Regions from separate parts of the Paenibacillus sp. J22R3 genome, predicted to be linked through region 1. Evidence: a T-box and tRNA genes for the amino acid it is inferred to sense, from the RefSeq annotation. Region 1 holds a T-box; the other holds one or more tRNA genes.

Region 1 (16,215 bases):
CCTCAATGGCCACTTGCTTGCAGCCTGCAAGAAGCATCATCAGATGCCGTTTGCTTCCCTCTTCGGCCTCTCTCCATAACGAACCGTCCAAGATCCCTCTGCCGCGAATCGCAATGTTCGATGCGTTCTCAGCCTTAATTCGTCCATGAACGACGGCACCTTCCTCTATATAGACCGTCTCTCCGTCCGACAATACGATTTCCCCGGCTTGATGGACTTCTCCGCCTTTGAAATAACGCACTAATGGATCGGCCGGGTCCGGACGTGCCTCGCGTTCAAGCGGGTTGATCCAAATAAACAGCGGCTCTCGGATGTTATCATCGAACTCTACAGACAGTTTTAGCGGCGCCTCTGCCTCGAAACGAAGCACGCCGCCGTCTTGAACCGGCTGAATCGCATGGCGGAGCGGACGAACGACAACTTGCTCAGCCGCTTGGCTGTCTTCGATTTCTACCGTGACCTTGCCTTCAGCGGACAGCATCGCATAACCTGCACCTTGACTGCTGTAAACGAATACCGACTGTCCGTTGATACGTACTTTATAACGCTCGGAAGCTGCAATTTGCGCTGCCGGAGCCTGACACTGAATCGTGGATTGCTGCATAGTTTCACTCTCCTATTGAGCTGATCATCCTATTGTAGCGAACGTCCATCGTGAAGCGTGTGCGAAACTCGTCTGCACCCTGTACGAAACTTATTCTTTGCGTACATGCTTGGGCAGCCTGCCGGTCTGCTGTTTATAAAATTTGCTAAAATATTTCTCGTCCTGAAAGCCCGTCTTCTCGGCAATTTGATAGACGGGCTCATTCGTCGTAGCCAGCAGCTCGGTAGCTTTCTCGACGCGCAGGTCGTTCAGCACATCTTGAAACTGCTTGCCGACATATTGCTTAAAGCAGCGGCTCAGATAGCTGCGGTTCAAATTGATCCGTTTCGCCACCTCAGTCTGGTTCATGCTGCTTTGCAAATCGATTGAAATCATCTGCATCGCCCTCAGAATGCCGATGCATACATCCTCGGATAGCTCATGATGGCGCAGCCGTAAGCGGACAAGCCCCAGCCAGTCTGCCCATTGCTCCCAGAACAGCAGCTCTTCGGAAGCAGCCGCCCAGTCCGTCGACTCCGAGATCGATTCGAAATGCCGCCAGAGCAGGACCGTGTTCCTCAGATGCTCGATCCAAACGGAAACCGCCGGTTTGCGTTCCCGCACCTTGTCCATCAAATCGTGAAAAGCTCCGTCATGGTACACCCAGTAATAGGAGCGCCACTGCTGCTTCAGCACCTGCATAACGGCATCATCGGTGGCGACGGGCCTAGTCTCCAGCTCGATCCAATCGATTTCGTAGCCTGTCTTCTGCGACTGGAAATCGAAGAACAGCTTCTCATCCCGATACCGGGTCAGCAGCTGCACCATGACCTTCTCGGGCAAATTCCGCACGCCGCGGATCATGACCGGAATCCACTGCGTCCAGTCCATCGCGGCATACACCATTGCGATATTCGTATATTTCTGCAGAAGGTCTTCCCGCCTTACGTAAATCCCCTTCTTCTGTATCGTAATTGCCCGGCTCCTGCGGCTAGGCATCATTAACTCCAAGGGCAGCTCCCAATTTACCTCATTCATTACAGGCGTCAAGAACAACGCCCACGGCTCTTCCTCCTCCTGGTGCTGCTCTTGCAGCTCCAGCTTGCGTTTCTCCTCCAATCGAATGCGTTCGATGATACGCGCTATGGATTTGTTTAAGGTATCGTTCTCCAGCTCTGTTTTGACCACATAGTCGATTGCACCAAGCCGCACAGCCTCTTGAATATGATGAAAATCCTGATGACAGGTTAAGACGGCAATCCAAGTACCGAGATAATGTTCGCGAACCTGCTTGATCAGCTCGAACCCGTTCATCACCGGCATCGTTAAATCCGTGAGCACCAAATCCACATGGCATTGTTTCATGAGCTCTAAGGCAATTTCGCCATTAGCCGCTTCGCCGATGATCTCGATCCCGAGCTCTTCCCAAGGAATGATATGCCTGAACCCTTTGCGCACAAAATATTCGTCGTCCACGATGATCGCCTTCATCATACGATCTCTCCTCCAAGTTAATGCGTGGCTGTGTCTGATCTCCGACTGCTATGCCACCGCTTCAGACTTCACTTTTGCGAGCGCCTGATGGTCTGGATGCCAAGTTCCCCCTAAATATATATGGATCTAGTAAAGTGTTCAATAAAGAGAGGGGCGAACCCTGTTGGGTGAACGTAGGAATATTGTTGCTTTCCCTAACAAAACAAGCCGTCCCGTTGTGGGACGACTTGTTCGTCTGGTTCATATTGCTTTCTTCACATTTAATGTCGTGAATCGTCTACTATCTCAATTGTAGCAGGACATCAAAAGGATAACGACCGGCATTTCGTCCGTAGAGGGCAAGACCGCCTTGCTCGGCCTCGAACGTCAGCTTGAAGCTGCGGCTGCGATCAAGCTTCGCTGTAATTCGGCTTGGCACGGTTACGTTGCACAGGTAACCGAAGGATCCGGCTTCGTCCAGCTTGTTATGCACCTCTTGATACTGCCAGGACAGAACGCCCCGGCTATCCGCAGGGTTATCCGGAAGCAGGAACGAACCGATACGCTCTCCGTCAATGAGAACATGAATGCGGGATTCATGACGCTCTTCATCTGTCATGTAGTACGTGTTGCTGTTGCGCTCCACGTCTGCGTTAGCTCCATGCATGAAGCTAATGGTATGCGCGCGATCCGTGGCCCCTTCCACATTGCGGGCAAGCAGTCGTTTCGCGCTTGCTTCGAAACGGATATCCATATGGTGGATCACGTTCTGCTCGGCTTGGCTTGGCAGATTAATGTCATAAACGAAATGGCCTTCTCCGCCGCCGTTTGTTTTGAAGCCTTGAATTGCGTTCCACTGATAGGTAAAGCTTTGCTCAACGAATGACGTAACCGGTACATTGACGAAACGGCCTTCTGCATCGTAAACGCCATCTTCGCTTCCGCTGCGCACATCGAACGTAATGAAGTTGCGCGTTACAACTTTACCGGAGGCGTCTTTCAGGGATACCGCCAACACGGCAACTGCATCCTGTTTCGGCATCGTAACGGTAAGCGGCGCGTCAATTGCTGTTACGCCGAAGCCATCCCAGTTAAGCTCGACTGTACCTTGATCAGCAACTGTGCGGATACCGAGATTGTCATACCACAGCTCATAGCTCAGCTGCAGCTGTTGTCCGTGATAGTGATCCGAATAGCTGGAGCGCAGCAGCGGAACAGCAACCTGCGTGCCTGCTTGAAGTGTCTGACATGGCGGTGCGTCAATGACGATAAAGTCTGCCGTATGCAGATCGGCAATCGACATACCCGGTACAAACTCCTCGTAGCCGAAATATTTGTCCGTTCCATCCAGGCGGTAGTAGCCGTTAAACTCATTCGTCACATCGCGGAATTCCGTGAATACGAATCCGCACATCTTGTCATGGCGGCGGAACTCGTTGAGCATATACCGATAATGCCAAGCAAGGTCGCTGTCGCCTGCGCCGCTGGTAAAGCCCCAAACATTCCCGCACTCACTGTTGATGAGCGGAGCATCGCCTTGCAGGTTGCCGCCGATATAGTTGAAATCTGAGCCCGGAAAGGTTTTCTCCACGATCTCGGTTACATGCTCGCGCACCTGTTCATAGCCGTTGATATAGAAATGCCATGAATTCAAATCCGACTCGACATGGTCATAGTTGCATGGGGAGTTATCTTCGATGATCCGGGATGGATCGGTCTGCTTGGCCCAGTGGTAGATTTCGCGTACCCACTCCTGCGTTTGCGGCAAATACGAGCTCGGCTGGCCCGGCTCCCCCGTTAACCCGCCCCCTTGCGGGTTGGTCTTCAGTCCCCAAGTTTCGTTGAACATGACCCAGCAGAAGATGGATGGATGGTTGTAGTCACGGTCGATAATTTCCTTGGCTTCACTCTCATAAGAAGCGCGCGCCGTCTCATCAGGGTTGCCCCAGAAGCATGGCATATCTTCCATAACCAGCATACCGAGCTTATCCGCCCAGTACAGCTTGCGCGGCTCTTCCGGTTTGATATGAATACGGACCATATTTAGGCCAAGGCGTTTCAGCAAGTAAATTTCATCGTGCATCTCTTCGTCGCTTGGATAGGTAAAATAACCGGTTTTGTGGAACGACTGATCCAGTGTGCCGTTCAAGTAAACCGGCTTGCCGTTCAGCGTAATCCAGCGGTAGGAGCGGTCACCGAACAATGCCGTTCCGAATTCACGAATACCGAAGTACGTGGAAACGGTATCGGTGCTTGTGCCGCTGCTGAGGGTAAGTTCACCTTCATACAGATACGGTGATTCCGGGCTCCACAGCTGTGGGTCGCTTACTGTGAAGGAAACAGTGATCGCATTGCTGCCTGCCTCGAGCTGAACAACTGCTGTATGCTGCACCGACTGATCAGCAAAGCTGAATAGCAGAGTCGCTTCTCCGGCTTCCTGCGCAGTAATCGCAGCATTCACTTCAACGGTGCCGTCTATTTTGGTAATGAACTTAGCCGATTGGATATATGCCTTCGGTCTTGCTTCCAGCCATACCGGCTGCCAGATTCCGCGTATTTCGCCATATCCCTGCTTGCCCCGTGCTTGCGAGCTGCGGTCGAAGTCTTCTGCGCGTACGACGATCGTGTTCTCCGCATCGTTTCTCCACACCGTGCTGACTTCGAACTCGAAGCTGCCATAGCCGCCGGCATGAGAGCCGACATGAACGCCGTTCACCCATACATCGGAGCGATAATCAACGGCGCCGAAACGCACGAATACGAGCGATTCGCTCTCTGCCGGCGCCCACGCTACAGTCTTCTTATACCAGCCTGTACCGGTATCATTACGGCCAATACCCGACAACGGACTGGACCATGAGAAAGGTACCGTAATTTCGGAATCAAATTGAGCTGTAGGCTGCAGGGACGCGTAATCGCTTACATTCTCTTCAGTATCTAGGCGGAAATCCCATACGCCGTTCAGATTCAGCCAATCTTGACGCTGCCAATCCGGACGCGGGTACTCGGGACGCGGCATTTCTGTTTGTGCAGATTTCAAAGCTTGAGCAGCCATTAGGGAAGCACAACCTTTCAGATGATGGATTTGGAATTGCCATCATTTTAGCATTCGTATATGATTTAATCAATACGTATTATGTTTTTACAATACACCAATTATAGAGTACACTGGTGATAAAGAAAGAACTGAACGATGAAGGGTTGAAACTGCTCATGAGTGAACTCAAACAAGATACCATTCGATATCCCTCCACCCGCCTGATCGATGTGGCCAAAGCGTTGTCCGGTGACGTTCGCGTCCGCATCCTGGAAGCGCTGGGCGAGAAATCAATGAGCGTCAGCCAACTCGCCGAAGCGCTCGGCGTCGCGCAGCCGACCATTTCCGTAAACGTGCAGATCCTGGAGAACGTCGAGCTCATTACTTCCACGCTCGGTGCGAGCAGGGAGAAAATCTGCTCCGTCACCTGCCGCTCCATTCAATTGGATTTGCCCGTCAAGCTCGGCGAAGGATTGCTTCGCACGGAGGAACTTCGCATGCCGATCGGCATGTACGCGCACTGCTCCGTTCAACCTACATGCGGTATCGTCACTCGCGATTGCACGCAGCTGGGCTCCGTTGATGATCCTCGTGCCTTCTACTTGCCTGAACGCGTAGAGGCTTCCTTGATCTGGTTCGCCGGGGCTGGTTATGTGGAGTATTATTTTGCCAATCCGATGCCGCCCGGCGTTGCGATTAATGAGCTGTGGTTCAGCGCGGAGCTGTGTTCTGAAACAGCGGGTTTCCAGATGGATTGGGCTTCCGATATTTCCCTGCTCATTAACGATCAGCTTGTCGGCACATGGACAAGCCCCGGCGATCTCGGCGACCGCAAAGGCAAGCTGACCCCGGACAAATGGAAGAGCGGCACCGAATACGGCAAGCTGACCGAGTGGCGCGTTACCGCATCCGGCAGCCAAGTGAACGGCGAAGTGACGGCGCAAGGCACGACGCTTGCGTCACTTGGTCTCCAATACAACAAGCCGATCCGCGTCAGGCTGGAAGTATCCGAGGACGCGGTCAACTGCCGCGGCCTTAACCTCTTCGGCGCCGACTTCGGCGACCACCGGCAGGATCTGCTGCTGTCGTTTATCCGCTACGTGGAATAGATGACGCCAAGAAGGACTGACTCAGAAGTACGCAGCCGCGACTTTTGGGACAGTCCTTCTTCGTGCCGGCTCTGTGCGGGCTCTTCCCGGCTGGCTGCATGCTTGCTCCGGGCGGGAAGAGCCCGCACAATATGCAACAAATCAGACGATCCAAGCACGAAATGCTGCAATTGTTGCATGGAATGCAACATTTCTCAGCAGATGAGCTCCCAGAGGCCCTCTCTTGTTGGGAATGTTGCATATTGTGCAACATCTTCAAGAATTGGACTAGTTTTACTCCATTATGTTGCACATTGTGCAACATTCAACCGCAAACGCATTATACTTGCTTCCCATCCCAGCTATCCGCGCCACGTGACAATACGAAAGGCTGCCCCTCGGCAGCCACTCGCATCCTCACATCACATATTTCCACAGCAACCACGAAACAAACGCTGCCAGCCACGACACAAACCCGAAGATCATGACGATTTTGTTCTCGCTCCACCCATATTTCAAGCTAAAATGATAATGAATCGGAGCCATGCGGAAGATTCGCAGCTTCGTCTTCTTGTAATACCACACCTGCAGAATCACAGACAGCTGCTCGGCCAGATAGATAATGAACAGAATCGGAATCAGAATCTCTACCTTCTCGATGACTGCTAGGAAGGTGAGTGAACCGCCTATCGCAAGTGAGCCCGTATCGCCCATAAATGCTTTTGCAGGGTAAATATTATAGATAAACAGTCCCAACAGACAACCGATCATGACCAGAGAGAACGTCTGCACTTCGACTCTCTCGGAGATAACGAAGAAGAAGAAAAAGGTCGGGATCGCAACGTTAATCAACAGCCCGTCCAACCCATCGGTAAAGTTAATGGCATTAGCCGAGCCCACAATGAACAGCAGCATGATCACCAGATATAGCCACGGCGGTAAGTCCAGCGAGAATCCCCGAAATATTATAATATCTGTGCTTAACTCGAATTGCTGAAGCAATACAAGCAGCAGCATACAGGCAAAGGTGAACTGAAGGACCAGCTTCATTTTGCCGGAAATGCCTTGTGGATCTTGAAATGCAGCCTTGCGAAAATCATCCAGGAACCCCACGATGCCGAATAAAACAAACGTTGTGCCAATAAACAGCACCATCGGCTGGGGATGCACGTAGACCGATACCATAATGCCAATTAACAGGATTAATCCCGACATCAGCGGCGTACCGCGTTTCGCTTGATGATCCGGCGGCAATTCTGCACGTATCGGCTGCGTTAGCTTCAGCGTGCGCAATCCCCAGATGAGCAGCGGAGTTAGCAGCGCAACAAGAAGGAACGATATCCCTGACGCGCCTAGTATAAAAATATCCATTAGCTCGGTTCTCCTTCGACCCGGGATTTATGACATTTAATAATGAGCGTTGATGGGATGATGCGTGCCTTTGTTCCGGAGTACCATTTTGCCGAATTGACCGTGTCTCCTTCATCCACCTCAGACTCTTCAATAACAGCATCGATGACGAATCCGGCGCGGATCAAGGCGTTGATGAACGTACTCACCTTCCGATTGTGCATCACAATCGGTGTACCTCGCCAAGCCTCATGCCGTTCGAAGCTCTCTGACACATAGGAGCGTCTGAATTTCAACACTTCATCGCTGTATTCCACCACACTATGTACGGGATGCTCCCAGCTAAACACGAAGATGCCGCCCGGCTTCAAGCTTCTGTGAATATGACTTAACGTCCGCGGCAAATCCACGGTCCAGCCGAGTGCATAGATCGATACCGCTTTGTCAAAATAGTTCTCCGGCAGCTCCGACATCTCTTCCATAGGCGCTTCAATGAGGACGACCGGCTTGTCCAATTTAGAGACAACCTGCTTTGCCGTCTCAATCTGGGCACCCGACAAATCAACGCCCCAGAGCTCGCGCGCTCCCCGGTTGGCCAGGTATTCCAACGTATGCCCGCTTCCACAACCTACTTCGACGATCGCGCAGTCTGCTATCGTCCCCAGCAAGTTTAATTCTTCCTCCGTGGGGGCGTAGGCACCATAGGATAGACGTTCGAATGAGCCTTCAAAAAACTGATTCGCTACTTTATTCCAGCCTTCTTTATTCACTTGAATCATATCCTTGTGCTGCTGCAGCATGCTATGATCCCTCCGCTTTGTTTGGAAGTCTACTATCCTAAATGCTAGCATTATATGGAAAATAGGCGCAAGAGCTAATTCGCACAATTCGATTCGGAGCGGCATATTGTACCCTCATAAGAGTTCTTGACTTGGAAAATATTGTGTACTATAATCTCGAATAAGCTGAATATTCAAATAAAAGCTGTGAAGAGAAAGAGTATCGCGTTGATGTCTTTAACAGAGAGCCCCGGCCGGTGCGAAGGGGTAAAGAATAACCGCGAGAATATGGTCTCTGAGCTGAGCACCGAACCCTCAATGGGCGTAGGCTGCGCCGGATCCTGCACCCGTTACCGTGCTAGGGTATACTCGCAAACCGCGACGTACCCGAAGAGGTGAATGCTGCGAGGCGTTCATACAATTGGGTGGTACCACGTGAGCACAGCTCTCGTCCCTTCGGGACGAGGGCTTTTTCTGTTTTCTGTTTTCTATAAAAGGAGGGAATGTGGATGGCACCTGTATTTATTGGCGGCGCTTGGCCGTATGCGAATGGTTCCTTGCATTTGGGGCGATTGGCGAGCTTATTACCCGGAGATGTTCTGGCACGCTATTACCGTTCCAAGGGCGAGCAAGTTTTGTACGTATCAGGAAGCGATTGTCACGGCACTCCTGTCGCGGTTCAAGCGATTCAAGAAGGCGTCAAGCCGAGTGATATTGCGGACCGCTATCATCAGGAATTTGCCGATTGCTTCGCACAGCTTGGCTTCACCTATGACCTCTATACGCGGACGGATCAGCCCTTCCATCATCAGGTCGTGCAGGAGATCTTCCTAAAGCTGCTCGAGAATGGCCATTTATATAAGAAAACGATTCAGCAGACCTACTGCGAGACGGATAGACGGTTTCTGCCGGACCGCTACGTAGAAGGCATATGTCCCGTGTGCGGGAGCCGCGCCAGAGGTGATCAATGCGATGCTTGCTCCACCATACTCGACCCAGCGGATCTATTGGATAAGTCATGCAAAATTTGCGGCAATCCCCCTACCGTACGACCTACGGAGCACTACTATCTCGCGCTCTCCCGTTTCCAAGATGAGTTGGCGGCCTATGCTGACAAGTCGCATGGATGGCGAGAGAACGCCGTTCAACTGACTAGGCGTTACTTAGAAGAAGTCCTTCTTGATCGAGCGGCAACGAGAGATCTAGACTGGGGGGTCGATGTACCGATTGAAGGCTTCAAGGATAAGAAAATCTATGTCTGGATCGAAGCGGTCAGCGGTTATCTCTCAGCCAGTAAGCAGTGGGCTGCTGAGACCGGCGGAAGCTGGGAGTCCTTCTGGAAGGATGGAGGAGCGACTATAACGGCTTATTATGTGCATGGCAAAGACAATATCCCCTTCCATACGTTAATTTGGCCTGCCGTACTTCTGGGTGGAGGCGGACTGCATGTGCCGGATCGGATTATTTCCTGCGAATACATGACGCTGGAAGGGAAGAAGTTCTCGACCAGCCGCAATTGGGCGGTCTGGGTGCCTGACATCATGAGCCGGTATCAGCCGGACTCCATCCGTTATTTTCTCATCGCCAATGGCCCTGAGAGACGGGATGCGGATTTCTCTTGGCGGGAGTTTATCCACAGTCATAATGGGGAGCTGCTCGGCGCATTCGGTAATTTCGTGAACCGCACGCTCGCTTTTATCGCCAAATCATTCGATGGACGCGTTCCCGCAGGCGAGCTTAGCGAAGAGTGGAAGCAGATTCTTACGGAGCTGTACCTGGAGTCCGGGGCTCTAATTGAAGAAGGCCGCTTGAAAGAAGCGCTGGAGCTGATCTTCGCTCAAATCCGGCAGGCCAACAAATATTTCGATGAGCAGAAGCCATGGGTACAGATCAAGGAGAATCGGGAGGATTGCGGCTTTACACTTCATACCTGCGTAGGGATCATAGCGAATTTAGCCAATCTGCTGCAGCCGTTCATCCCCTTCTCCTGTGAGCGTATCCGAACCTTCCTCTCCCTCGGGCAGCCTGCTTGGAACCTTATTACCGTTCCGGCTAATCAGCAGATTCAGAGCTTATCGCTGTTATTCGAACGCATTGATCCCAAACGCATTGAGGAGGAAGAAGCGGCTCTATTGAATAGCCGGGCTCAGCTGTAGCTTTAGCTGCAGCTGCAGCTAATGCTGGATCACCTCGCAAGTATGGCGTATCCGTTTGTGGTTCCCTTTTATGCAACTCCTAACCGAATGTGGGGGCCCCGTTTGTTCAAATGCTGCCTTTTGTGCAACATTTCCTTCGCAAAAGTGGATCATCGGGGAGATGTTGCATGTCATACAACATTTTCACCTCCTATGGCTTCTTAGCTGCCTAATTTCATTAAAATGTTGCAATTCATGCAACATTAGGGCTGGTTTTGACCTGTGTGATGGGTAGGATGTTGCATTTGCTGCAACATTTACGCGCCTAACTACCTTTCAAAGTCAGAACAAGAAGAACCGCCAAGGCCCTTTGCCCTGACGGTTCTTTCCTCTTCTCTCACTCTTTACTTACTCACCAAAGTAACAAACAAATAAACAGCCGTCCCCCACATGACAACAGCGGAAACTTTGTTCAGCGCAATCATGATTCGCCCTGATTTGTCCAGGCTGCCCGTTAGTCGGCCGGCCGCGGCCAGACTGGTAAACCAGAGCCACGAAACGACTACGCAGGCCACCGTGAAGAGCACTTTCTCGGCACCGCTATACTGCAGGGAGCCTGTCCCAATGACGCCGATTGTATCCAGAATCGCATGCGGATTGAGGAGCGATACCGACGCTGCAAAAGCGATTTGCTTCTTCGCTCCGAGAGCCTCGGCGGATGATGAGTCCCGATTTGCCGGCTTGCTCCTCCAAGTCAGCCATCCCATATAGAGAAGGAACAGGATTCCCACCGCGAACAGGATGGTCTTCAGCCAAACAAACTGCAGGACAAGCACCGATACGCCGAGTACAGCCAGCAAGATCAACAATGTATCGCAGATCGACGCCGTTATTACGACAGGCAGCGCCTTGCGGAATCGACTCTGAACCGCACCTTGATTAAACACAAACACGTTCTGAACCCCAAGCGGCAAAATCAATCCCAATGCCAATATAAACCCATGAATCATTGCAGCAAGCATGTTCGTATTCTCTCTCCAATTCTAGTTGTCTATTTACCTGAGCCCGTGGCTAAACGCTGAATATGCCGGTTCACTTCCGCCCAATCGGCGGCACGCAGGACAAACTCACTCGTAACCGCTCGATTATAAGGCTGATCATACAAAATAATCGGTTTACGCATGCGAGCAAACTCCTCCGCATAATGAGGCGCATCATCAATCAATATATCCACATTAGCCGCTATGCAGGCTTCAAGTTTATTTTCGGCGAATGAGATATTGTTGTAAGTGAACTTATGACGGTTCAACCAATCTATTGTAACATCCCGGAACAGCATTGGCCTTGCCGTTATAATAGACAGCTCATGCTCAAGTGAGAGTTGCTGCAGCATATCGGCTGCGTTCGGATATGGTGCCGAATGCCAATGAATATCGTGGCCGTGCTTCGCATAAGCGATATCTCGTTCTTCCCGGTTCCAACCATAGGAGCGATAGATATAGAAATCTTGAATATCCGCGGCGGTTAGCGCCTTTCCGGATGCCATATTATAATAGGTTACATGCGCTGCCGTCGCGTCCAGAACGGTATTATCCAAATCTATGGCAATGTGCAAACGGGCTCAACTCCTTCGAGGTGTTGCCTATTCATTCTGGTCCGGCATATATGTTAACTCATTATACCGTTCAACTACTAGGGGTGTGAACCTAATTATGAAAGCCAATGAAGCTTATAACGACGTAATTGAAACCGAGGAGGAGCTGCGCGCGCTTATAGGATTCCCTAGCGAACTCGTGAGTCGTAAGACGATTACTCATCTGGATCATCATTGCACCGATTTCATAAGCCGCTCTCCATTCATGGTCATCTCGACTGCGGACAGCAACGGCTCTTGCGACGTTTCGCCGCGCGGCGATTATCCGGGATTCGTGCTGATCCAGAATGAGCGGCGCTTAGTGATTCCGGAGCGACCGGGGAATAAACGCATGGACTCGCTGCGGAATATTTTATCCAATCCACAGATTGGTTTGCTCTTCATGATTCCGGGACTTGGGGAAACGCTTCGAATTAATGGACGAGCATTCCTCGTAAGGGACGATGAGCTTCTGGAGCAGATGGCCTATAACGGCCGTAAACCGCTGCTTGGCATTGCTGTAGACGTTGAAGAATGTTTCATCCATTGCGCCAAAGCTTTTATTCGAGCGGGTTTATGGAACCCCGATTCGTGGGCGGATAAGGAGTCACTGCCATCTGCTCCGCGAATGATCGCGGACCATGCGAAGCTTCCCGGCTCGGATGCGGAGGTCATTGCACGACGATTGGAAGAAGGGTATGCACAGCGTCTTTATTAGAAGGAAACGGTTACGATATTGTATCCCGATGTGGATAACTTCAATTGTGGATATGTTTATACGTCCCCAATACTTATACACGTATTGCTGTTGAAGGCTGTTGACACTGGGGATAACTATGTGAATAACCTTTTGGCACGACTAATTTATGCTGGAGGAGGCCGCCCATCATGTCCGAATTAAAGAACGCCCCTATCACCGCTTTACCTATGTTAGGACAAACCCTCTCCGCCATCGGCGCTGATCTGGTGATTGCCGAATGGACCGCTGAAGGCTGTCTGCCGGACACCGAACCGATGCGCATTGCGCCGCTGCATGTTCATCATGAAGATGATGAAGCGTGGTATGTGCTTGAAGGCAAGCTGGCTATTCAGATCGGCGACTCCGTTGTGGAGGCAGCCGGCGGCAGTGCCGTCATTGCCCCTCGCGGCGTGAAGCATACTTTCTGGAATCCGGCGCCGGAGCCTGCACGTTATCTGATTATCATGAACAAGCGCATTCAATCGTTAATTGATGCGATTCACGCGATGGAGCAGCGAGATCCGGAAGCGATGCAAGCCTTGTTCGCGCAATACCAAGCTGAACTGCTCGAATAGATGAGCGAACAAAAGGCCGCCAGTCTCCTTCTCCGGAGATTAGCGGCCTTTCCATACTCCTATGAACCCAATCTTCCAATTGCAATAAACACAGCAATTGCCAGTAGAACGACGTTCATGACAATCGCTTGGTTCTCGCCTCTTCTGGCATGAACCCCAATTGCCAGTACCATGATTACCGCTATACCAATAGCAGCAACGCCGGCCAACCATGGCAGAATGTCCGTTGCAGTTGGCACGATAAACCCGATTGCCGCAAGCAGCTCGGATAAGCCGACGAGAAGAACTAGCCCCCGAGAAGAATCTTTTGCCCATGGCATGGTCGCTCTAACCTTCTCGTATTGGAATGTCTTCATGATCCCTGCCATCAAGAACATAAGCCCTAATAGAATTTGAGCGACCCATAATGCAATATTCATTATCTGTATTCTCCCCTTGTCAGTTATATAGGTTTATCATACGACAAAGGGTGATTATCAAGAAGTAGGCACATGAAAGTGCCCTTGTTTCCATAATGAAACCATAGATACATACAGGAAAATCCGAGCAGGAGGCTATCTCTTCCCACTCGGATGTCTGCTTGCGATTTACAACATGCCATAAGATTTTAACGTCTTTAAGCGTTCCACCGTAACGAAACCACGCCATTCGGCTTCCGCTCCCGGACCTACCGGCTCCCAGCTGATGCCCCAGCCCCCATCCTCTCGCTGCTGCTTAATCAAAGCATGAAGATGACGATCGAGCTCACCATCCGAAATCACTTTGCCTGCATAACTGCCGCGCTGCGGAGCCCAATCCAGCACCTTCTGCACATAACCATCGGCCTCCGGATCTCGTTCGATAATCCCGGGCTGCTGCAGCCAATCCTCTATCCAAGCTAGGTACGGAGCCGCTTTCTCTTGTTCAGGTGTATGCTGAAGAAACGTAATCCACTGAATGCCATCATGAAAACCATGCGGTTGCTCCTGCTCGAGCGTACGCCAGATATAAGCTGTATTTCGCTGGAACCATTCTTCCTTCCAAATATCCGTCCGTACTTGCTGCTTATATAACGTGCCTATAAGCAGGCTGGTTGGATTAATCGAAGCGATATCATCCCGCTCTGCATTCCACCAAGGCGCATGCGGGTAAGCCGCGGCACTGCGAAAGACGAACGGAACCCCGCCATCCGGTAACGTAATGCTCTGCACATAGCGGATAATACCGTCAAGCATATCCGAATCATACCCGTCGTCCATCTCATCCATCATCGCCAGCGCGACCTCTGTCGGCACAGGCTGACTGTTTGGGCAGCGAATATCCGCCTCCAGCGCATGTCCGAAACCGCCGTCCTTATTCCGGTAAGCGCGCAGTGCGCTGAAGACCGCCTCTTTCGTACCATTCTCGAAGAAATATTCGAACCGTCTCCGATCAATCAATCTGCCGTTTTTGTATAGAAATGATTGTGCCCGTTCGAGAATTTCATGATTTCCCATCCTGAACAACCTCCTCAATAATAGGTATCCCTACTCCACTGTTATTCCTTGGCTGTATCTGTCGCATACTTGCCTTGCCATCCGAAGCAGCTCCTCCCGCAAATGCCGGGGCTCCTTCACTTCAGCATCCATGCCAAGCGAATAGAACAACTTGACCGCCCATTGCCACTCCGAAGCCGGGCACATAAAATCCAGCTCCCAACGCTCATCCGCGACTTGTTTCACGTTGTCGCCAATATGGAAGTCTTGCTCGGCCAATAGCGCTCCCCGGTACGTTAACTCCGCAATAATGCGGGTAGTACCCTCATCGCTGCCGACCGGACTCTCGGCTTCCCGAGCCAATTGCTCCACCTCTTCGCCAGGCACCTCCATGAGCTCCATCGCTTCGAAGCGATCCACCCGAAATGTCCGCTGCTCGTTATGGGAAATCGAATACGCCTCGCAATACCAATACCCGTGCGCAGCATACATTTTACGAGGCAGCACTTCTAACGAGCGGGTATGCTTCTCCGAACGATACCGCACGCGAAGCCATCTCGATTCGGCGGTGTATGCCAATAAATCGGACAAATACGGGGATTTGACGCTGCGCTGCGGTACTTCGACCTCCACATAATGAAGCATGGACTCGATATGCGCCAAAGTCTGCTCCGGCATAATGGCCTTCAGCTTATCCATCACCGTCCATCTCGCCTGCTGAAACGGTGTATCCGCCATGCGCGTCAAACTGCGAAGTGCGAAGAGGACGGATAAGGCTTCGCTGGAATCCAGCTGCAGCGGCGGCAGCCGGAAGCTCTCCATCAACCGAAAGCCTCCTGATGGACCCGATACCGCATACAAGGGAACCCCCATCTCGGCGAGCGACTGCATGTCCCGCAGAATCGTTCGTTTCGTCACCTCGAATTTGTCCGCCAATCGTTTGGCAGTTGCCGGCTCTTGCTGCAGCGCGATGAGGATCGCCATCAGTCGGTCCATTCGCCTCACTGTCATCCCTCATTTCAACCTCATTATATCACCCTATTGGTGACATGAAGTCTGTCACCAAGCCGCAGCCAATGCAAAAAAAAGATGACCGAGTAAATCTACCTCAGAAGTCATCTCTCATTAGCCAAACTTACTCCGCCGCCGCAAACTGCACACAATCCCGCCCCAGCTTCTTCGCTGCATAAAGCGCATTGTCTGCCTGCTGAATCAGTGCCTGCAGAGATCCATACTGCTCCGTATTACCTGTTGCGCAGCCGCAGCTGACTGTCACATAGGAAGCCGTCTTTGATGCGGCATGGGGAATTTGCAGCTTCCGAACTATCTCTCTCAGCTCAAGCGCCATATAGATTGCAGCTTCCCTATC
Region 2 (16,215 bases), on a different contig from region 1:
TGATTCTCAAAATCGCACAGCTCGACAAAAACCAAAAGTTCTCACCTAAGACAGCGATTACGCGCAGCGATGCAGCCGGTTGGTTACATGGCGCCATCCAATTCGTCAAGAATACACCGCCTGTCCCACCGATTGAGGAGCCAATCCCGTTCCCGCTCTACGATTTGCAACTGTCCTCCAAGGCTGTTAACAGTGAGATTACCGAAGTAACGGTGTCCGCTCAAGCGCCTAATCCCGGTTATGGACTGCGCATTGCTTCCATTTCGTTCGAGGGCGATCAAGCGATCATCCATGTCGAACCGATCTATCCGGATAAAGACAAATTTTACGCACAGGTAATTACAAATGTAAAAGCCGTCACCTATATCGCGTCCGGCTTCAAACCGGTGCTCGGCGATGCAGGTGCATCTGTTGGCGGATCGACCGGCATTATTGGCGGTAACGGTACTTCTGCCAGCTCCCAAGCGCCGGATATGGCAGTTGGCCAATAATCGACTTCGTAGATTATGAAACAGGAAAACCCCTCCAAGCAAAGATGCTTTGAGGGGTTTCTTGTGTTAGGGCAGAAATCCTTGTTGGCCAAAATAAACGGTATCATGCGGCATCAACTCGCTCAGCTGCTGCAGGAAGAGATCTGCTGTCTGCGGCGTATATAGTGCTTCGTGGCCAAGCTCCTGATAGCGTTCAACCATCTTTAGCTGCGCTGTCCGTTTGCCCCCGCTGCCATCGCCGCGGAAGAAATCATCCACAACGACTCTCTCTACGCTGGCAGCGATGATTTCGGCAAATTTATCGCTGCATGGAAGCAGCGGCGATACGGCTGCCTGTACCGGAATGCCCGCTTCCCTCAGCTCACGGATTACCCGCAACCTCGCTGACAGAGGCGGCGCGTCCGGAGTCAGCTTCTTCCGAATGGATTCCAAATCAGTCTCGACAGTCACGCTTATTCGTATTCGGTCACCGAGGGTTCTGAACAAATCGACATCTCTTATTACCAATGGACTTCGAGTCTGCACGAGCAGAAACTGCGGTGGCTCCTCAGCCATGATTTCGAGCAGCTTCCTCGTCACACCTTCCTTGTATTCGGCCGGCTGATAAGGGTCGGTGGCGGATGACATAAATACGGTGACATTACCTTTGGTAAGCGCCTTGCGCCATTCCTTGCGGAAAGCATCCGCCTCGAATCGTTTCGGCTCTACCCACTCCCCCCATGGCTCGCTGCGAAACATCGCAATCGGCATTCGCCTAACATAACAGTAGGAGCAGCCGAACGAACAACCCACATACGGATTGAGCGTATACGCATATCCCGTCAAATAACCGGAAGCCGGATTGAGGAAGCGAACGGCCGCTTGCTTCTTCTTTCCGGGTTCAGATGCAGATGCGGTCATATCGCTCCCCCTTTAGGTTAACGTTCCCTGCAGCTCAGCAAGCATAGGGATGCGCCACTGGATTTCACTGACGCCAAGCTCCCGCAGATAATGATTCACGCGCGAGAAAGGACGACTGCCGAAGAAGCCGCGACGTGCGGCAAATGGGCTCGGATGTGCCGATGAGATGACAAAGTGGCGTTCCTGATTTATCGATGCCGCTTTCTCTTGCGCATGCTTCCCCCACAGCACAAATACGACAGGCTGTTCACGTTCGTTTAACTTTGCGATCACCGTATCCGTGAAGCGCTCCCACCCCATGCCTTGATGGGATGCCGGCAATCCTGCTTTTACCGTCAGTACATTGTTAAGGAGCAGTACGCCTTGCTTAGCCCAAGCCTCCAGAAATCCATGATCAGGGATCGGCAGATCAAGGTCAGACTGCAATTCTTTATAAATGTTCTGCAAGGATGGCGGCGTCTTCACGCCGGGCAGCACCGAGAAGCTAAGTCCATGCGCCTGCCCAGGTCCGTGATACGGGTCCTGACCGATGATAACTACACGCGTATCCTGATACGAGGTGTAGTGGAGTGCATTAAATATCGCGCCTTGATCCGGGTAAACCAGCTCCGTCTCATATTGCTTCGCTAACTGCGAATTCAAATCGCGAAAATACGGCTTTTCCAATTCCCCGTTCAATACTTCAGCCCAATCGTTTCTAAGTACCAAAGTCATTTCGTCCCCCATTAATTGAAATAAAAAACTCCTTTGCCGTCGTTCTGAGTTCAATCAGAAGTGGTGCAAAGGAGGTTGTCTGTACTAAATCGAATACGATTATTTTAACATACTGCATAGGCGAATACAAAAGTTCAGCACCTGCTTAGCAATAGAAAAAGGAGCCTTTGCAGGCTCCTTCTCGACGGTGATCGATCGTTGAATTCTTCCATTCTCACACTAAACTTCTTTGAAAAACTTGGGCACCGCTTAGTACTCACCGATTTGACCCGGATCGTTATCAGCGCGTGTGTTCAGATCTGCTCTGCGACACAACCCCTCGCTTCCATATCGTGAAGTGATTAAATAAATTCCTCCAGTAGCCCTAGCACCATAAGGTCCAACGGAACCACACCTCTCTTCACACCGTCAACAATTATTATGCTCCGATTGGACTCGCTTTATACAGCCTGTATTAAAAATGTTGAACTGTCGCGCGATTTACCAGCTCAACCTCATGATAAAATTGTTTGTTTTTATTCGATTGAAAGTAAAACCTGTGATCGGTGAAATCCACATAAAATACAGGGATTTTCGTCCGTCTCGAACGGCATTTCTCCTTACTGTTCGTTGTGAACGAGCTACCTTTAGCTGTTCCGATAAAGTCATAGCCGTACGTGCTGGTTTCATGATGAGGCAAGTAAAATACAGACCCTTTCTGAGGGACAAAATAAATCGATTCTTTCGTCACCGATAAAAATCCGTAACCGGCATCTCCCCATGCCTCAACCGACATGATTGGCATTTCCTTGTATTCTTTGCGAATAAGCCGCTCACATCTCTGCCGCTTAAGGTTCTCCATGATGTTATATAGAATTGGCAACACCACGCACCACAAAGGGGTAAGCTTTATGTATAAGTGATTCCCCCAGAACAGCCATGTAACCAGCCCAACGAGGAAGACCAGCAAAAATATAGAGAGCCTCAAAAAACTCCTGCCAGCATAACTAATTCTCACTGTTCATGACTCCTTTTATTATTTTCATATCATTTCTCACAGATATAATAAATAATAACTAGATTCGAGCTTTCCGTCTGTTGACTTTACGTCACATTGCCGCTATTCTCTTAATGTATATATGGGAAATAATAGGGGGTTTAATAGGCAGCAATGGATATATGCCTGGAGTTTGGACAAAGAGTGAAAGAACTCCGAGCCAGGAGCGGAATGTCACAGGAACAGCTGGCATATCGATCTGGACTAGACCGTACGTACATAAGTGGAGTTGAACGGGGAGAACGTAATATTAGTCTTGTCAATATCCAGAAAATTACGGCTGCACTTCAAGTCACCATGTCTTATATGTTCTCTGGAGAGCGGTTCTCCTTAACGCCTACCTACCTTCCCAGAGATTTCAAAGTCCCCTTTAAAGAGCGATTTCAATACAACCTGGATCCGGAGAAGAAAGTGCTGGCATTCTCGGTTAGCGGGTTGTTCTCAGGCAAGCAGGATGTGGATTATTTATCTTCTGTCATCTTGGGGATCTGTTCCGCCTATGGGCAGAATGAGTTGAATATACTGGTCGATCATCGCGAGATGAAAGCCTCAGATGGGGAAGCCGTTGTCTATTCTCCTGAAATCGTGGAACTCGCTACCGTCTTCCAACAGGAGTTAACCAAATATAGCAATCGTGTGGTTGCCCTCTGTAATTCCGAGTTTATGGTCCAACAATTAAACCATGTGGCCAAGTCAAGCGGCATCTTCGATAAAGCAACGCATCTCTATGAGAAAGATAAAGATATGATCGGAAGAGCCTTCTCGCTGCTGGACATTCACAGTAATGCACTCATCAAACCAGCCAAATAAATAACCTCCATCGTGAGTACCTGATTGAATCAGATACTGCGATGGAGGTTTGTTTGTTTATTTAACCAATGAGCCGCTTCTTCAAGGATGATTCGATCTCGCAGCAGCATGAACCGAGTGGAATAATCGCTGACGGAGCTGTTCATGAATACGATGGCTTGATTGAGATGAACCCACTTCACTTGCATGCCGAGCTTGATCTCATTGTCTGATAGAGATGTAGCACCGGGCAGGTCTACCACTTTCGCGATGTAGCTGAACGAGCGCTGGAAAAACCGATTTCTATTCTTATGTTCATCCATATAACCCAGCTCATGAACAATGGATGCCATGCAGCCCGTTTCTTCTCTTATCTCCCGTATTAATGCTTCCTCGGCGTTCTCCCCCGCTTCTACCCCACCGCCGGGCAATTTATAAAGGCCTAGCTTCGCCATATACATCATCGCGACTTGGAAGTGGTCATTAATAAGAACGCCTCTGGAAGCGTGCCTAGACACCAGCTCCAGCATCTCCGGCTCACCGCCGTCAAAGTCACTGTCTGTGATTGTTCGAAGGAGTTGCAATTGTTTCACCTCGCTGAAGTTTAGGTATCTATTATCATATCTATGACTAATGAGATTATATTTCCAGTAGATGGGATATGGCAATACTTAAATTCAGATCGTGTCCGATTAAGTAAAAAAAAACCGACTTGCTCGCTGGCAAGTCGGCTTGTGTTTTCTGCTTATTTTTACAGGGAACTCTTTAACGCTTCGATGCTCTGCAGCAACAGATTCGCGAAAGCGGTGTTGATCTTTTTGCCTTTCTCCTTGTTGATATCCTTTTCCAGCTGTTTGAAATCCTTCGCGTCAAGCTTGCCTTTCGCTTGATCCTTTTGGATTTTGTCAATATCCGATTGAAGAGATTTCACTGTTTTGGCGTCCGCGATCAAACCGCGGGTTGCCCCGAGAGAGATCAGTTCGTCTAATTGAGCAACTTCTATCGTGATTTTCAAGCTGAACGTCTGCGTCGTTTGATGACCGAGATTATCCGTTGCTATAGCGACGATCGGATACGTTCCAACCGCGAGGCCGAGCGGATCTACGGAAACCGTTCCGGATGTCGTCTTGCCGTTAAAGGATACGGTCAATGATTGCAAGCCGCTTCCGCTGTCGCTTGCGGAGAATGTGATCGATACCGCTTCTGTTTGGAGATACGACAGATCGCTTGGAGCAACGATTACCGGCGGCGTCGAATCAATCGTGACGAGGGTTTCGCCCGTTACTCCTGATCCGTCATTTGCCGTGGCGACGACTTTGACTACACCGTCCCCCACTGCTGTCAGAAGGCCGTTCTCATCGATCGTCGCCTTGTTCGTTGCGTTGCCATCCGTGCCGACGACCTTCCAGGAGACGGATTTATCGGTTGCATTGTCAGGCGTCATGGTTGCGGTCATTTGCATCGTCCCGCCGAGGCTCGCGATCGCGGATGCTCCGCTCGCACCCGTTACGGCGATTCCTGTCACAGCTACATCAGTGTCATTGCCCGGCTTATCGTCCGGGTTCCCAATGTCGACAGGAACATAAGTACTCTCGCCAGGCACTGAGATGGACATCGGTTCGGTGTAGCCACAGATGCCAAAATATCCCTCGTTCGTATGATAATTATTCTCGTCAATCCAACTTGCGACGATCGTGTCGCCTGCCTTGACGCGGATCCACACGCCATAGTCGGTGTTTACTGTACTGATTTTAACCAGTGTGTCTGTATACGCCGGTACAAAGCCTTTGTTGTCCGCCAGCGCCGATCGGCCGTCATCCGACAGAATGCTTGAACCGGTCTTCCAGAGTTCCTGCCAATGCTGAATCTCAAAGGAGCCCTCCTTGAAGATAACACTGTATTTTGAGCCGCTCCAAGGGTTGTTTAGAAGATCCCCCTCGGTCGGAGCTCGCAGGGTAAAGTTCGGGAACGCCCCGGTGTTCATGCCGGACTCGAAGCCCACCACGAACTCTGCGTCGCCGAATGTTCTACCGGTGTAACCTGCAGTTCCAGCTCCGACGGGGGTCAACTTGGTATCGTTATTCTCCCAGTTGATTGAAGTCCCTCCGGATTTCCAATTAGCCTTATCTGCAATGACTGTGCCCATATCCACATACTCGGTCACGCGTCCGAGTTTGATGGAGGATCCAGTCGCCAGGCCGAAGTAACCAGGGGAGGAGACGTTTAAGTTATTCTCATCTCGCACGGAGAATAGCGTTTCGTCTCCATTCTTGAGCGTCACGGTCACGCCGCCGTACCCGCTTTCGTTGACATCATCCCATACTGCTCCGGCCTTCAAGAGCCGATCGTTAATGTCTACCGTCCATTGCCCCAATTGGAGACCCTGACCGTTGTAATAACGGGTCAGTGTGGCAGTCCTGCCTTGAATAGCAATCTCATACCTGTTGGCAGTTCGCGTAGCCGCATTTGCCCGAAGTATGATGTTCAGGTCAAGAGCGTCAAGATCTTCACTCTCGTCCAGTTTCAAATAGAAGTCCTTGTTACTGTACTTTTCCTGGGTGTAGAACGCAGCTGCTGATTGGCCGGACTGAGCTTCCAGGGTGAGACCGGTCGGTTCGTCTTTCACAAACGACGATTGGTTGGCTGCCGTCCATTTGGCATTCTCAAACAGCATATCGTCCAGCAGTGCCACTGGGGACTGAAGCATCGGGTACAGATCGTCGCTGACAGGTCCCTCGTCAGGCGTAAGATCGGCACGCACAACCGAGAAGTCGTCTACCAGTGCTCGTGATCCGGATGTTGTCTTTGTGGCGTAGACTTTGGCTGTTCCGGTCTCGTCTGCCGTAAATGTGATGGACACCGATCGCCATGCGGGCCGGTCCAATTCATCTTTGAGGGTATCTGCACCGACAATTACGCCTATTTCTACCTTCTGCCCTTCGGCGCTGCTGCCGTTGCCCATCCGGGCAAAGCCGCGCAGCACGTATTCCACACCAGGCTCCAGACCTGCAATCTCCTGCTCGAGTCCGATGTTCTGACCGGTCAGCTCCACTGCGTTCTGATCGCGGGCATGAGCGTTGTCGGCCGATGAACCGGCTCTGACGAGCGATGCGCTCCCTGTCCCTGTTTTTTCCCAATACGGCATTGAGCCCATGCTCGGGAATTCCACGCGCGGCCACTCAAAACCGCTGTTGAACAACAGGTTTCTGTTCGAATAAGACAGGAACTGCGGGCCGCTGCTAACATCTTCGGCCGTTACCGGAGTACCCTTCAGACCGGCAGTCCAGCTATCTCCCGGCTGATAGGAGCCCATACTGACTGCGTCGGAACCGGATTTCAGGGTAAAGTCAAACGCCGATGGGTTGTTAAAGGTCGCGGTTCCATCGATGTCGTCATTTGGCCTGCTGTAGTTGTCCAGTACCACCGCGCCGGCGTTAACGTTATCAGTACCCACGCCGCGGGAATCTACGATGTTGTTCATAAAAACGTCCATGTAGGCGTCGCCTGGGGAGTTCGTGTAAATTTCAGGATTCGAGTGACTGGTTGCTCCTTTGTAGACCGTGTTGTTGACCACGGATATAAATTCGGAGCTGGAGTTAATGAAAACAGCCGTCCATGGCAAATTCCAAAACACATTGCCGTATACCAAGGCGTTCTTGCAGCCCAGATCAAAGTACACGCCATTGGAAAATTCGCTGTGGGAATCATGGATTTTGTTGTGGTGAATTTGGCTGTTACCAAAATCGTTATAAGCGAAATACATCAGTCCTGCGTCAGTGCTGTGCCAGTTACCGTCATGGATATCGTTGTAGGAGATTTCGCTGGCGTAGAAGCTGCCGCCGATCAGAGTTCCGCTGGCGTTATAAATCTGGTTGTGGCTGATCAAATGGTTGATACCCGAAATGGTTATCGAGAAGGTAAACAATGTCGGGCCGGTAGTAGCGTCATGCAGCTTGCTGTTGACGATCTTGTTGCCTTCGCCTTCAACGGTGACCAGCGCACCGGCAGAATAGGCGATCTCGCTGTTGATCAAGGTGTTGTTCTTGCCGCCTACGATGATGCCGCCCCGCTCATTATCTGGGGACAGGAATTCGGTGACGTACTTGGCTGTCATTTTATTCACTACATTGCTCACGCCGCTGCGCATAGTCAGGCTGCAGCCGTTTAGGTCGATACCTTCGATATGGATGTATTTACGGCTGGACAGATCCAAGCCCCAATCACGTGCTTTGTAACGAACATCCAGATCATTTGGGTTTAAGCCGTTCGGGAGCTGTACATACAGCGTTTCGCTATTCTGGTTATAAAACCACTCATATGGTGCATCCAGAGCGGCCATTGCGTTCTGGATATAGTAATGGAAATCATCGCCTGAGGCGTAGCCGGTTGGGCCTAGCTCATAGAAATTCATGTTTGCAAGATTAAGCCAGCCTGGCGTGGATGAGACGACTTCCGCACCGGATAAGTTCCATCCGCGGTTGTCCATACCCACAATCGCTGCACCGTCCCATGTACCTGCCGGTTGGTTCATCTCGGGGTCGCGCAGCTTGCCCGTAGGGGTAGACCATCCGCCGGTACTGGCATTCTCGCCGTCGAACTCATAAGTCAGCCAGTTCGGACGATAGTACGCGTCTTCCTTCGCAACGTTCGGATACCGTGAAGGCAGCATGGCTTCGCCGTCCACAAAAATTTGATTGCGGTAATTGCCCATCGGCAAGCTGATGTTCACTTTCCAGAGGTTGGCGTCATCTGCGTCATATTCCACCGCACTTGGGTTTGACGCCGTCTGCCATGCCTCGGTGATCAGGTTCGCACCTGAGATGACTACTTTCTCGCCGTCGCCAGATTTAAATGAAATCGGGTGTTCAGCCGTGCCGTTGTACTTCGGACGTACGGATTCTTCATAGACGCCCTCGTGGATGATTACGGTTTCGCCAGGCAGGAGAACATTAGCTGCCTTCTGAATCGTAAGGAATGGTTCGGCATCGGTGCCGGGGTTGCTGTCGCTGCCGGTCTTGGCCACATGATAGGTTTTGTCGCCTACCTGATCGGTGTCGGCCGGATCTGTCTGCTGTCCGGTGCCGTCTGTATTAGGCGCTCTGTTATATAGCGCTGCATGTGCGGTGCTACCCAGAGCAGAGGTGAAGATCGAAAGCTCATCCAGAAGGCCGGTATACGCGCTTTCATTATATCCGCCTCCGCCGAACCATTTGTAGGATTGAAGATTAACAGGGAATGTGGACGTATATGTCTTTTCACCGATCTGACTGCCGTCCAGATAAAGAACGACTGTTTTCTCCGTCGCGCTAAAGGAGAACGACAGATAGTGCCAGTTGCCGTCGGCCAAATTCCCTGCTGGCGCTGAAAGGCTGCTATCCCACTCGGAGCCATCAGATCCGTAAGATAGGAAGTTTATCTTGGTGTCGGTGTAATTGTTTTCACTCGTGCCCCAGCCGATATTCCACCAGATTTCTCCGGCATGTAACCCCCAACTGCCATCGGAGCCGCCATAAGGCGGGGCCATTAATGAACTGGATGTTCCTGGACTAGGAGCTGAGGGTTTGACCCATACGCCCATGGTAAGATCATTTACATTCGCGAACTGAGCACCGTAGTCGATTGTGAGCCCGCTCGCACCTCTGCTGTCCGTGGTGATTGCGGAAGTATTGCCCCGGCCGCTGTGATTGATATCCCACATATAGTTGGTTAATGTAGCCGTCAGACCGTCCGAAAGGGCGCCGGAGGTTGAACCATTGCCCTCATTGAAAGGAAAAAGGATCTCGCCTTGCAAGGGATCGCCTGAATTGCCTGTATTGTCGCTCGTATTAGGCGCTCTGTTATACAACGCTTCATGAGCGGTATCGCCCAGAACGGAAGGGAAAACGGAAAGCTCATCCAGCAGGCCCGTGTACCCGCTTCCATTATAGCCAGCCCCGCCGAACCATTTGTAGGCTTGCAGATTAATAGGGAATGTGGACGTGTAGCTCTTGTTACCGATCTGATTGCCGTCCACATACAGTGCGACTGTTTTCGCCGTCGCGCTGAAGGAGAACGCCACATAGTGCCAGTCACCGTCTGCCAAATTCCCCGCTGGCGCCGAAAGGCTGCTTCCCCACTCGGATCCATCCGATCCGTATGATGTGAAGTTTATGGTTGTGTCGGCGTAATTGTTTGCACTGGTGCCCCAACCGATATTCCACCAGATTTCTCCGGCATTTAACCCCCAACTGCCAGTGGTACCGGCATAAGGCGGAGCCATTAAATAACTGGATGATCCAGGAGTGGGAGCAGAGGGTTTCACCCAAACGCCCATCGTAAGTTCATTTACACTCGCGAACGGAGTACCGTAGTCGATCGTCAGCCCGTTCTGGCCTGTTTGGTCATTGGTAATCGCGGAAGTATCGCCCCGGCCATTGTGATCGATATCCCATACATAGTTGTTCAATGTGGCTGTCAGCTCACCGGAATTGGCGCTGGAGGTCGAACCATTTCCCTCATTGAAGGGGAATAGAATCTCGCCTTGGAGAGAATCGCCAGGATTGCCCGGATTGCTAGGATTGCTAGTATTAGGTGCTCTGTTATATAGTGCTTCATGCGCAGAGTCACCCAGAACAGAAGGGAAAACGGAAAGCTCATCCAACAGGCCGGTGTACGACTTAGCCTGGTACCCATTCCCTCCGAACCATTTGTAAGCTTGCAGATTGACTGGATATAGGGAACTATAATCTTTCTCGCCGATCAGATTGCCGTCTACATACAGAGCGATCGTTTTCGCAGTTGCACTTAAGCTGTATGCCAAATAATGCCAGTTTCCATCTGCCAGATTGCCTGCCGGCGCTGAGAGGCCGCCATCCCATTCGGAACCATTCGATCCATAAGACAGGAAGCTTATACTTGTGTCAGCGAAGTTGTTTGCACTGGTGCCCCAGTTGATACTCCACCAGATTTCTCCACTACTGAATCCCCAATTGCCTGTAGTACCAGCATAAGGCGGGGCCATTAAAGAACTGGTTTGTCCGGAATTGGGGGCTGCGGGCTTCACCCAAACGCCCATCGTAAGATCATTTACACTCGCGAAAGGAGTGCCGTAGTCGATTGTAATTCCGTTCTGGCCTGCTTGGTCATTGGAGAACGCGGAAGTATTGCCTCGGCCATTTGGATTCCAAGCGTAGTTGTTTAATGTCGCTGATAGATCGCCCGACAGGGCACTGGAGCTCGAGCCATTCCCCTCATTGAAGGGGAATAGAATCTCGCCTTGGAAGGGATCGCCTTCGGTAGGGGTATCTGCGAAAGCAGTCGCGGGCAGTAGTGTTAGTGCCACTAGCAAAATACTAAGAACCAAAGCAGTCAGACGCGATGCCAGGCGTGATTTCAGATTGTGCTTGTTCATATTATTATCCCTTCTGTGGTATATTTTGTGAAAACATTCATGGTCTATCATCAGGGCAAGCTTGTTAATCCCCTCCCAACATTTCGTCGTACGGATTGTAACGCAGCAAGCGTTTATTCATTGTCAACTTGTATTTTAGAGTCAGAAGCAAACGGAGAAAATGAACTATTCTACGATTTTCGGACGAAACATATTGCAGCCCTCTCCTACGCCTCTTTATTTTGATTGGAATCAAGCTAGCAAAAAACGGCTATTCTTTGACGGGCAGCCGTTCCATAAAACACCTCAACAACGAAAAAAGGTTCCAGCTCTCTTCGAGCTGGAACCTTTATATTTCAAAACTTGTGTACAAATATATTAACTTATATTCAAAAAAAATAAAAAATTACAATCTAGTAGAACGATATGGTAATTTCATCTAGGTAGATTGTCGTTGAAAATGTCAAAAGAGTTCATTTTGTAGTTGAATTTTAATAGGCTATAATTTAATATCAAATATGGCTCCCCTATATTCCACGATTTGCTATTTGGTCATGGAAACCATTCGTCATTGATTGTTACTTTTATATGTTTTTAGCACCACCATTGGAGATTTATTTATTACTCAATTTCAATGGAGGACTATGACTATGAAAAAAGCGAATGTAGTGTTTTATAGGAAGTCACACACATCGATGAATGTTGCCAAGGTGGCCCGTTCCTTAGCTAAAACTTTTTTTAATTTAGCTTTTGCGGAAATTATTAAAGCAATCGTTCAACACGTTGTGTAAAGACATCAGCTCTCTTTATTAGGGGGCTGATGTCTTTAATTTGGTTCAATAATTAGTGCTGCCAAAAAAGTCTTTCTCAAGCAACTCCATTGTTGCTGGCGCTGATTTTTTAACTTTCGTGATACGCATAATAAAAATACCTCCCTTGATTATCTGATCTAGTCAGATACTGCAAAGGAGGTATTATAAGCTTTTACGAAAATCCTGTGTGGTAAGTTTAAACGCACAGGATTTGATGTTTTAAGTATACATACAAGCACCCTTAAAAAATAAAAAAACCTTGAATCATCAAGGTTTCTTGTTGGATGCCGAGGACGGGAATCGAACCCGTACGGTGGTCACCCACCGCAGGATTTTAAGTCCTGTGCGTCTGCCAGTTCCGCCACCCCGGCATGTTCATGATTGTGGAATGGTGGGCCCTGAGGGACTCGAACCCCCGACCAATCGGTTATGAGCCGACCGCTCTAACCAACTGAGCTAAGGGCCCTTACGATAATAATCGAAAGGTTGGTTGCGGGGGCAGGATTTGAACCTGCGGCCTTCGGGTTATGAGCCCGACGAGCTACCGAGCTGCTCCACCCCGCGATAACACTCATTCACTACAAATCATTCAATGGCGACAAGAAATAATATACTATATGATGCATGAATAAGTCAAGTATATTTTTATGGCAGAAATCGAACGCCGAATCTTCCTTTGCGCGAACGAAATACTTCGATCTCTTGCGGACATTCATAACCGTATACCCACCAGTCGTTTTCCATCCGTCTAACCAGACATCCGGCTTGAAATTTGGTTTCATACAGACGCCCCCAATATATCCACTTCATGTCACTTACTCCCTTCTTCGCCGTTTCGCTTAGAATGCCCCATTTTCGGAAAAAACAAGCATCGGCTCTGAACGATCCGACAAAGATATAAAAAACCGCATCGACGCAAGATGCGCCAATGCGGTTGCTCCACTATAATTTAGCCTTTACCGCCGTAAACATTAATGCCTACGCCGCCTCCGCCATCAACCGGCTCAAGCGGACCATTCGGATTGTCCTTGATCTTCTGCAGCATGGCATCCCCTTTGGTCTGCCATTCTTTAAGCGCCTCTTCGACGGATTTCTTCTTCTGTATGACTTCCTGGAAGAGTGGCTGTGCAAACTGTTGAACCTGATAGAGGTTCGGCTTCTCGCGGTAGAGCTTCTCAAGCGTGATATCCTGCGGTGGAATCGGTTTAAGGGTGTAGAAGGCCTCGATGTTATAGTTCATGCCGTCCTTCGGCTTCAGGAACGATTTACGTGCTACCATCTCATACGTGCTGCGGGATTTCAGCTTCGCCCATTCCTTGCTGTTGTTGAACTGGATGAAGTCCCAAGCATCGTCGCTGTTCTGTGCATTGGCGCTGATCGCCATTAGATTGTTCAAGTAGATGCTGCCGCCAATACCAGGAGCTTCCTCGAAAGTCGGGATCGTCACGACATCCCAATCCGGGGATGGAATCTTAGGGTTCTTAGTGGCATAATCTTTCGCTCTGGACAGCTCATTCACATAGTCATAGCCGCCGATCATCATGGCGATGCGACCGCTGATGAATAGATCGTTCTGGAACGGGTTAAATGCGACTTCTTTGTCCCTGGCAATGCCACCGCCGCCACCGTTGTTCATATCTTCTTGGGTAGGTACGATTTTCTCTTGGTACAATGCGGCTACTTCACTCCACACTTTGCGCCATTGCGGTGTATCTACGGTCATCTTCTCTGCTTTATTGTCAAACATCTTAAGCTGAAGAGGTGCCGAGTAGGTTTGCGAATCCCAGAACGGGTCTCCGCTCCAACGATTGAACGAGAATCCGAATTTACGCTCTGCCCCTTCGCCCTTCGCTACCTGTTTGGCCTTCGTAAGGATATCTGTCCAAGTCATGCCGTCTGTCGGCGGCGTAACACCGGCATCAGTAAACAACTTCTTATTGTAATAGAGCGCTGAAGCATTGAAGGTCGGCGTAAGCGCATAGAGGCTGCCGCCTCCCGCATCCTTGATACCATCGATAACCGTCGGTACGAAATCCTCGATATCAAATTCACTCTCTTGGATCAGAGGGTCCAGCTGTTTAAGCAGATTGTCTTCTACCAGACGTTTCAAATAAGAAGATTCCAGTACAACAACATCGACAGGGTTCTTGCCGTTGATCATCTCTTTCAGCTTCTCATAGGGGTCTGGCTGCTTCTTGTTCGGATCGGGCTCTTCGAAACGCTGGTCATCATAGTTGATTGCTGCTGCGATTTCGATGTCGATATTCGGATGCGTTAGTTCGTAACCATCCGTGAACTGTTGACGCAGATAAGGTTCATTATCGGAATTGGAATACATAAAGCCGATTCTCAGTACATGACGCTCTGCTTCATTGCCGCTGTCTCCCTTGCTGCATGCTGCAAGACTTGATGCCAGCAGGCCTGCTGTAACCGCCAAAGCAGAAGTCCTCATAATTAGTTTTCCCCGTGAACGTCTTACCTTCTTCTCCATTGGTTCTACCCCTCCAGTGATTTAGGCGGCGAGATAATGATGCGCTCACCGTCAAATTCCATTGATGCTTTATCTGTAATTTGTAAGGCTGTTAAATACGATTTCGGAATTTGAAGTCTGCCTACCCGGTCAACGACGACATATTCTTCATGCATGGCCTCAGCGCCGCCGAGAGTCGAATGGTCGCCTATCTGATCTTTATCGTCCAGATTCGGGTTCCGCTTAATAAATTCGGTACTGGTTAATCCATCCCGAATCGCCACGACACGGTCAACCTTACCGGCTAACGATAAATCATGCGTAACGATAACAATCGTAATGCCGATCTCGCGATTAAGTCTGCGGAAGATATCCATGATGAGATCTGAAGTACGCGTATCGACGGAGCCTGTCGGCTCATCGGCAAGCAGCAGCTTCGGCCGGTTTGACAGCGAAATCGCGATTGCAACCCGCTGCTGTTCACCGCCTGAGAGCTGATGCAGCTTATTGTGCATGCGCTCCTTCAGCCCCACCCACTCCAGCAGCTGCTTCGCATAAGCGCGATCCAGTTTGGAGGACAGCATCATCGGCATCTCCACGTTCTCGAGCGCCGTTAAATACGGGAGCAAATTGCGTGCATTACTCTGCCAGATAAAACCGACGGTATCGCGTTTATAAGAAACGAGCTGCTCATCGGTAATCTTGAGCAAATCCCATGGCCCTACACTCACTTGGCCGGCCGAAGGGCGGTCAAGACCGCCCAGTATATTGAGCAGCGTCGATTTCCCGCTGCCGCTGTTGCCGATAATCGCCATCATTTCACCTTCACGGACGTGAAGGTTCAGCCCTTGCAGTGCAACGACCTCAAGATCATCTGATTTGTAAATTTTAACGAGTCCCTCGCAAGTAATCATGAGGTCTTAACGCTCCTCTCCCATCTTAACGGCTTGATGTACGCGCAATCTGCGGATATGAATGAGTAGAAGCGCTGCACCCATCAGCATCATGCATCCGACCACGATGTAGAGCTGCGTCGTATCCTTGGAATCGAATACGACCCTAAACGGCGGTACAGAGTTCGCGACATTATCGGTCGTCTGCAGGAATGGCAAGAATAGCAAACTTGCAATTTTGCCGATTAGGATACCGAGTCCAATGGACAGTCCCGCTGTAAACACCTGCTCAAGCAGCAGCATACCGGTCAACTGCTTCCTGGAGAGCCCCATCGCGCGAAGAACACCAAACTGTACGATCCGCCCTGATAGATTAAAGAACCAGAACAGAATGTAGCCCGTTAGCGAAACAATGATGGAAACAAGGAAGCCGAGACTTAGGATCCCGAATACGCCGCCGCGTGTCGGATGCTTCGATTGCACAGCAAGCTCAATGCGCACGTCCTGAACATTCGCAAGCTCAATGCCCTCATCCTGCAGCTGCTTCATGATTGGAGCGGTAAGCGCACCTGGTTTCATTTTGAGCCATACATCGTAAGGAATCATCGGAACTTGGTCATAGATATAATCCAGATTCGCGATGATGAACGGTGATGAATCCGGATATTGACTCGGCCAGTACGGTACGATACCGACGACGACGAAGTCAATCATTCCTTCCTGCAAACCGGCAGAGATCGT

Evidence for each region. The T-box of region 1 lies ahead of metG (methionine--tRNA ligase). A T-box ahead of a tRNA ligase gene usually reads a tRNA of that ligase, here a tRNA-Met.
Region 2: it has a tRNA-Met gene. The T-box ahead of metG (methionine--tRNA ligase) is inferred to sense a tRNA for this amino acid. The anticodon was not compared.

What each region holds. Positions count from the first base shown of each region.
Region 1 covers NZ_JBWDNS010000004.1:170,014-186,228, reverse strand. Annotated here, with positions in the region: gene AC0YN4_RS19640 (glycosyl hydrolase family 28 protein) at 1-604, opposite strand, end outside; gene AC0YN4_RS19635 (response regulator transcription factor) at 695-2,077, opposite strand; gene AC0YN4_RS19630 (glycoside hydrolase family 2 protein) at 2,358-5,111, opposite strand; gene AC0YN4_RS19625 (ArsR/SmtB family transcription factor) at 5,228-6,202, shown strand; gene mraY (phospho-N-acetylmuramoyl-pentapeptide-transferase) at 6,599-7,552, opposite strand; gene AC0YN4_RS19615 (class I SAM-dependent methyltransferase) at 7,552-8,331, opposite strand; T-box leader at 8,509-8,769, shown strand; gene metG (methionine--tRNA ligase) at 8,820-10,466, shown strand; gene AC0YN4_RS19605 (LysE/ArgO family amino acid transporter) at 10,850-11,467, opposite strand; gene AC0YN4_RS19600 (5' nucleotidase, NT5C type) at 11,497-12,060, opposite strand; gene AC0YN4_RS19595 (pyridoxamine 5'-phosphate oxidase family protein) at 12,158-12,796, shown strand; gene AC0YN4_RS19590 (cupin domain-containing protein) at 12,967-13,392, shown strand; gene AC0YN4_RS19585 (DoxX family protein) at 13,452-13,811, opposite strand; gene AC0YN4_RS19580 (hypothetical protein) at 13,980-14,867, opposite strand; gene AC0YN4_RS19575 (helix-turn-helix transcriptional regulator) at 14,898-15,857, opposite strand; gene AC0YN4_RS19570 (diguanylate cyclase domain-containing protein) at 15,982-16,215, opposite strand, start outside.
Region 2 covers NZ_JBWDNS010000001.1:1,679,291-1,695,505, forward strand. Annotated here, with positions in the region: gene AC0YN4_RS07925 (S-layer homology domain-containing protein) at 1-491, shown strand, start outside; gene AC0YN4_RS07930 (SPL family radical SAM protein) at 558-1,391, opposite strand; gene AC0YN4_RS07935 (uracil-DNA glycosylase) at 1,404-2,105, opposite strand; gene AC0YN4_RS07940 (hypothetical protein) at 2,560-2,946, opposite strand; gene AC0YN4_RS07945 (helix-turn-helix domain-containing protein) at 3,256-3,951, shown strand; gene AC0YN4_RS07950 (NUDIX hydrolase) at 3,981-4,523, opposite strand; gene AC0YN4_RS07955 (LamG-like jellyroll fold domain-containing protein) at 4,682-11,320, opposite strand; gene AC0YN4_RS07960 (hypothetical protein) at 11,950-12,090, shown strand; tRNA gene AC0YN4_RS07965 (tRNA-Leu) at 12,397-12,482, opposite strand; tRNA gene AC0YN4_RS07970 (tRNA-Ile) at 12,501-12,577, opposite strand; tRNA gene AC0YN4_RS07975 (tRNA-Met) at 12,599-12,675, opposite strand; gene AC0YN4_RS07980 (hypothetical protein) at 12,757-12,921, opposite strand; gene AC0YN4_RS07985 (ABC transporter substrate-binding protein) at 13,061-14,602, opposite strand; gene AC0YN4_RS07990 (ABC transporter ATP-binding protein) at 14,608-15,495, opposite strand; gene AC0YN4_RS07995 (ABC transporter permease) at 15,502-16,215, opposite strand, start outside.